DNA from 2 places in the Azospirillum argentinense genome. Region 1 is predicted to be linked to the other one. Evidence: riboswitches for the same ligand, from Rfam matches in the RefSeq annotation. Region 1 holds a riboswitch; the other holds the start of a gene.
What was found. Region 1 has a riboswitch for S-adenosylmethionine ahead of ABAZ39_RS11890 (homoserine O-succinyltransferase). Riboswitches for the same ligand answer to the same signal wherever they lie in the genome.

Region 1 (3,402 bases):
CGGTGGTCGGCTTCCTCGCGCTTTCACCAAAGGAGCATTTTTGTATTTTTGTTTTTCTTCGTTGAAAACGATCAATTTTGCAATGAACCGGTTGCGGCAAAATCGTTCATTGTGTGACAGTGAGGAAATGCCGCACATGCTTCCGCACACCCGGCCGCATGGGCGCGCGGATGGGCAATGCAAAAACCTACATGTTCTGCGATAAGTTGAAGGATTGGTCGGTGGCCGAGGGGCGGCCATGCGGAGAGATTCGTGGGACGCTTCCGAAGACGTCGGTTCGGAAGAAACTGGCGTCCCACAATCATCATGGTCGCCGTGCTCCCGCGAGCGGTGAAGGAGACTTCGCTACTCTACCGGTGCAGAACCTGGACGCCCTTCAGGGGTGCACGGTTTCTAGTGTCGCGTGCGGGCCTTGGCCGGCGGCCCCGCGGAGCCTGGACCGAAGGCGGAATAAATGGAGCGCACACCGAGAATGGCCATGTCGTATCCATGCGTAAAAGTGCTGCGCACCGCGTATCCCAACGTTTCTTACACGATAATATGTATCGTCGCAACATGAGAAAGCGTGCAACCGACGATTGGCCCCGCCGTGCACGGGGCGCCGTGGGAAGCAAAGTCACCTTGGAAATGGGGGATTCCTCTCCAGGCTCGGGAGAAACCGGCATGGTGCAGCTTGGGGATCGGCTCAAGGTCGTGCGCGAATTTCTCGGTGAGACACAAAAAACAATGTCACGCCGGTTCCGTCTCGGGGAGAACACGTGGCAGTCGTACGAGTTGAACGGCAAGCTCCCGAAGGGAGAGACCCTGTCGGAACTGGCCGCCCTCGGCATTGACATGAACTGGCTGCTGACCGGCCGGGGCAGCATGCGGATGGCGGCCGGCCAGCCGGAGTCCGGCGACGGCGCGCTTGCGCTCTCGCCGCGGGAGTCCGGATCGGTGCTCGACCTCGCGCTGTTGAGCGAGGCGATTGCCCTCGTGGAGCAGGGGCTGGACGACCGGGGCCGGCGCCTGTCGCCCCGCGCCAAGGGCAATCTTGTGGCGGCCCTGTACGGTCTGGCGTTGGCGGGGGAGGACGGCGGCGGGAGCGGCTCCCGTCCGCCGCGCGCCAGCCCGTCCGCCGCGGCGCATCTGCTCTGGCTCGCCTTGCAGATGGACGACGCGGTGCGGCCGGTGGAGGAGGGTGACGGGGCGGTCAGGCCGCCGTGAGGACGGCTGACCCTTCCGCCGTGCCGATGCGGGCGAGATCGAAGGGCGTCGTCTGGTAGATCCGGTTGATCCAGTTCGCGAACAGCAGATGGGCGTGGCTCCGCCACTGGTTTTCGGGCGGGAGATTCGGGTCGTCGTCTGGGAAATAGCCGTGGGGAACCGGCGTGGCCGGGTCCTTGGCGACGTCCCGGACATACTCGTTGCGCAGGGTGTCGGTGTCGTACTCGACATGGTTGAACATGTGCAGCGACCGGCGGGCGGCGTCCTCCAGCAGGCAGGGGCCGGTCTCCGGGGAATCCAGGAGCACGCGCAGGCCGCTTTCGGGAGGGATGTCCTCCTCGCGCACCTCGGTCCAGCGCGAGACCGGAATGGGCACGCCGTCGGACAGGCCGCACAGATAGGGCGAGGCGGGGGCGCGGTTGCGGTGCCGGTACACGCCGGACGCCTTGCGCGGCAGAAGATGCTTCGGCACCCCGTGGAAATGATGAACGGCGGCCTGCGCCGCCCAGCAGATGTTCAGGCAGGAATGGACGTGGCTCTGCGTCCAGTCGAAGACCGAACACAACTCGTCCCAATAGGACACCTCCTCGAAGGGCATCGTCTCGACCGGAGCGCCGGTGACGATAAAGCCGTCGAACTTCTCGCGGCGCGCGTCCTCCCACGACCGGTAGAAGGCGCCCATATGGTCGGCCGCGGTGTTGCGCGGCACATGGTTGGTGATCCGGATCAGCGACAGCTCGACCTGAAGCGGCGTGCTGCCGAGAAGGCGCGCGATCTGCGTCTCGGTCCGGATCTTGTCGGGCATCAGGTTGAGCAGGCCGAAGCGCAGAGGCCGGATGTCCTGCCGGATGGCGTCGGCCTCCCGCATGACCATGACGCCCTCGGCCTGGAGGGCAGTGAAGGCGGGAAGATCGTTGGGTATCTTGATGGGCATGACTCGTCCGGCTCCGCTGTCGGTGCATCGGTCGGAACAGACGTCATGGCGAACCCCGTTTGTTTGCCGGTCCGGCCACATCCCCCTTCGGGACGCCACCTTGCTCGGGAAAGCAGGTTGGCGTTGAGCGTCCGCTCAACTCTTGATGCGCGGTGCACATTATACGGGCAGCGGCGGCTTGGCAACAGCCGCGGGACCGCTGGTGGGCGGCCCCGGTCAGCCGATCCTTACGCCGCCTTGATGGCGACGAGGAAGTTCTCCACCTCGCTCTTCAGACGCATCGCTCCCTGGTTCAGGTCGCCGGAGGCCGACATCACCTGGGTCGCGGCGCTTCCGGTCTCGGTCGCGGCCTGCGACACGCGGCCAATGTTGCTGGTCACCTCCTGAGTGCTCTGCGCCGCCTGCTGGACGTTGCGGCTGATCTCCTGGGTTGCCGCACCCTGCTCCTCGATGGCGGCGGCGATGGAGGAGGAGATGTCGTTGATCGACGAGATGGTCGCCCCGATCCCGCGGATGGCGCCGACCGCCCCGCCGGTGGCCGCCTGGATGGCGCCGATCTGCTGGGCGATCTCCTCCGTCGCCTTGGAGGTCTGGTTGGCGAGGCTCTTGACCTCGCTCGCCACGACGGCGAAGCCCTTGCCGGCCTCGCCGGCGCGGGCCGCCTCGATGGTGGCGTTGAGCGCCAGCAGGTTGGTCTGGGCGGCGATGTTCTGGATCAGGTCAACCACGTCGCCGATGCGCTGGGCCGCTTCCGACAGCCCCTGCACGGTGGCGTTGGTACGGTCGGCCTCGTCCACCGCCTTGCCGGCGATGCCGGCCGACTGCGACACCTGCTGGGAGATCTCGGTGATGGAGGCGGCCATCTCCTCCGACGCGGCGGCGACGGTCTGCACGTTGGCGGAGGTCAGTTCGGCCGCGGACGCCGCGCTGCCGGCCTCGGCCCGCGTGTGCTCGGCGATGTCGGTCATGCTGCGGGCGGTGGTGTCGAGCTGCGACGCCGCGGCGCCCACGGTCTGCAGGACGCTGTGCACCGCGCCGTCGAAGTTGCGGATCAGCGAATCGATCCGCTCGGTGCGGCGGCGCTTGTTCTCCTCCTCGGCGGCCTGGGCGGCGGTCAGGCGTTCCGCCTCGATCAGGCCGTCCTTGAAGACCTGCACCGCCCGCGCCATGGCGCCGATCTCGTCCCGGCGGGCGCCGCCCTCCACCGCAACGCCGAGGTCGCGCTTGGCCAGACGGTCCATGATGGAGGTCAGGGCGACGAT
Region 2 (3,402 bases), 360 kb from region 1:
CGAGATCGGGCGCGGCACGGCGACCTTCGACGGCCTGTCGATCGCCTGGGCCTGCGTGGAGCATCTGCACGACGTCAACCGCTGCCGCGCGCTGTTCGCCACCCACTACCACGAGCTGACCATGCTGGCCGGCAAGCTGCCGGGCCTGTCCTGCCACACCATGCGCATCAAGGAATGGCAGGGCGACGTCGTCTTCCTGCACGAGGTGACGGCGGGGGCGGCGGACCGCAGCTACGGCATCCATGTGGCGAAGCTGGCCGGCCTGCCCGGCGCCGTGGTGGGCCGCGCCGAGGAGGTGCTGACCATCCTGGAATCGGGCGACCAGAACGCCGCCATCCACCGTCTGGCCGAGGATCTGCCGCTGTTCAGCGCCGCCCTGAAGCGTCCGCCGTCGGCCCCCGCGGTGTCGGCGCCCGCCGCCCCGCCGGAACCGTCGCGGGTGGAGGAGGCGCTGAAGTCCATCGACCCGGACAGCATGACGCCGCGTCAAGCGCTCGACGAGTTGTATCGTCTGCGGGGATTGCTCTCCTAAACGGGAATATTTGCGAAGAGATGCACGCCATTGTATGAAAACCCGCCGCCGCAGCGTCCCGTGCCATGGGCAAGGGGCGTTGTCATCCAAGCGGCGGAAAGGGGGTGTGTTTATTGACCCCTGGTAAGGTGCTGGTGATCTGCACGGTCATTCAGACGGTCGTCGCGATCCTCGCGCTGCTCGTCGCCGTGCTGTAACCCAGACGACGGAGGGGCGGCGTAGCAGCGCCGCCCCTCTTTTCGTGTGCACGCTGTTCCGGCCATTGGCCTTTCCGAGCGCGCGGTACCGGAGGTGTCGTCTATTGACCACTGGTACGGGAAATATAGCGCTGAACCACAGCCGCCGCAATCCCATCCCCAGGGTCATCCCATGGGCGCTACGCCCGTTCCACGGCGTCCTCGTCCATCGGGGCGCCGCGGTCGCGGATGGGGGTGACATGACGTTGGGCAGCGGGGCGTTGCGCGTGGCGCAGCTTCTCCTCCACCGCCTCGTTTACGAACTGGTCGAGCGAGCGGCCCTCCCGCTCGGCGGCCTTGGACGCTTCTGATTCCAGCGACTTGTGCAGATGAACCATTCGGTGCCTCCCCCAACGCGGAACGGACTCTGTCCGATGCTTCAGATGGGAAGCCCGCGCCCGCGCTGCGAGCCGCCTTACCCGGAAGCGCCGTCCCGGTCGGAAGCGTCCGGCGGGGCGCTCGCGGGCGGCAGGACCGGCTTGGCGTGCAGCGCGCGGGCGGCGACGGCCATGGGGTCCTCGCCCGGCGCGCAGGGATGGGTGGCGGCCAGCAGGGCCTCGGGCACGCTGGCGGCGATATAATCGGTCACCGTCTCGTGCACCGGGATGATCATGGCGATGCGGGTCAGGTCGACCACCTTGCGCACCTGCCCGGAGGCGCAGAGCAGAGACAGGGCCTTGCCCGCCGACAGGGCCTCCCCGTTCATCACCAGCAGCAGGCCGACGCCCGTGCTGTCGATGAACTCAAGCCCGGTCAGATCGAGGAGGTGGCGGCGCTCCGGCCCGCCCGTCACGTCGGCGATGGCCTGCCGCACCGGGCCGGCGTCCTGGCTGGTGAAGCGCCCGGTGAACACCAGACGGGTGAAGTGCCGCTCCTGCTCCTTGCGATACTGCACGGTCCGCACCCCTTCCTGACGTCCGGCGGCCATGATCCGGTCCGGGCCTTCCCTGGGCAAGCGGTCGGCGGCTTGCGGTCCTGCGCGATGTTGACGCAGGGTGCCCCCTTTTTGTCACGGCCCCTTGTCCCTTGACGCCGCGCCGCGGCGGTCCTACAAGCGGGGGTACGTGGTGATTTGGTCGACCGGCTTGCGGGCCACGTAAAACAACCCGCTAAAAAGGTCCGAGCCGCGTCCGCGCCTCGACCCGATCGGTCGGGGCGTTTTTTGTTGTGCCGGTCTGCCCCGCCGGCGGACACAGGAGACAAAGCGGCCATGGCGCGCACCGATCATCGCAATCCCAACGTCGCGGGGCTTCGCCCGCGTTCCCGTCTGGTCCATGGCGGCGTCCGCCGCTCGTCCTTCGACGAGACGTGCGAGGCGCTCTACCAGACCTCCGGCTTCGTCTACGGCTCGGCGGAGGAGGCGGAGAGCGCCTTCATCAACGACGGCTCCCGCCACGTCTATTCGCGCTTCCGCAACCCGACCACGGCGATGTTCGAGGACCGGCTGTGCGAGTATGAGGGAGCGGCCTGGGCCTACGCCACGACCAGCGGCATGGCCGCGGTGCACGGCGCCCTGTGGTCGAACCTGCGCACCGGCGACCGCATCGTGGCGCCCCGCTCGCTGTTCATCTCCTGCTACTGGGTGATCAAGGAGCTGTCGGCCCGCTTCGGGGTCGAGGCGGTCTTCGTCGACGGCACCGACCTGTCCCAGTGGGAAGAGGCGCTGGCCAAGCCGACCAAGGTCGTCTTCCTGGAGACGCCCAGCAACCCGGGGCTGGAGGTCGTCGACCTGCGCGCGGTCAGTGCTCTCGCCCATAAGGCCGGGGCCAAGGTGGTGGTCGACAACGCCTTCGCCACGCCGGTGCTGCAGCGCCCGTTCGAGATGGGGGCCGACGTCGTCATCTATTCGGCGACCAAGCACATCGACGGCCAGGGCCGCTGTCTGGGCGGCATCATCCTGACCAACGACAAGCAGTACGGGTCGGACGTGATCCATCCCTATTTGCGCCACACCGGCCCGACCATTTCGCCCTTCAACGCCTGGCTGCTGCTGAAGGGGCTGGAGACGCTGGAGCTGCGCGTGTCGGCGCAGAGCGCGGCGGCCCTGACGGTGGCGGAGTTCCTGGAAGGCCACGCGAAGGTGGAGCGGGTGCTCTATCCGGGTCTGGCCAGCCACCCGCAGCACGACCTCGTCCGCAGCCAGATGACCGGCGGCGGCACCATGCTGTCGATCTTCCTGAAGGGCGGCAAGGAGGAGGCCTTCCGCGCCCTGAACGACCTGCGGATGGTGATGATCTCCAACAACCTGGGCGATTCCAAGAGCCTGATCACCCACCCCGACACCACCACCCACTCCAAGCTGACGGTCGAGGAGAAGGCGGCGGCGAACATCCGTCCGAACCTGCTCCGCCTGTCCGTCGGGCTGGAGGACGCCCAGGACATCGTTGAAGATCTCGACCGCGCGCTCGCTTCCCTGTAAAGACTGGACCCGGAACCAAATGCTGCAGTGCAGCGTTGGCGTCCGGGTCACGGTTTTTTTCGGCCCGGCCGGGGCCTTTGCTCCGGTCGGGTCCTTTGGTGAGGTGGAGCGAATGGCGAGACGCAAGGCCGGCAACGGCGAACCGACGCAGCGCTTTCTGACGGTGGCGGGCGATCTGACCCGGACCGGCGTCAAGACGGGCGAGATGGGGGTGG

Region 2: linked by a shared signal. The riboswitch ahead of metZ (O-succinylhomoserine sulfhydrylase) and the one ahead of ABAZ39_RS11890 (homoserine O-succinyltransferase) in region 1 are both predicted to bind S-adenosylmethionine.

What each region holds. Positions count from the first base shown of each region.
Region 1 is NZ_CP007793.1:2,527,471-2,530,872, reverse strand. It holds gene ABAZ39_RS11895 (hypothetical protein) at 727-1,206, shown strand; gene ABAZ39_RS11890 (homoserine O-succinyltransferase) at 1,193-2,140, opposite strand; SAM-I-IV-variant riboswitch at 2,190-2,294, opposite strand; gene ABAZ39_RS11885 (methyl-accepting chemotaxis protein) at 2,368-3,402, opposite strand, start outside.
Region 2 is NZ_CP007793.1:2,886,282-2,889,683, reverse strand. It holds gene mutS (DNA mismatch repair protein MutS) at 1-532, shown strand, start outside; gene ABAZ39_RS13435 (hypothetical protein) at 909-1,106, opposite strand; gene ABAZ39_RS33025 (STAS domain-containing protein) at 1,184-1,696, opposite strand; SAM riboswitch at 1,823-1,902, shown strand; gene metZ (O-succinylhomoserine sulfhydrylase) at 1,979-3,187, shown strand; gene ABAZ39_RS13420 (phasin family protein) at 3,300-3,402, shown strand, end outside.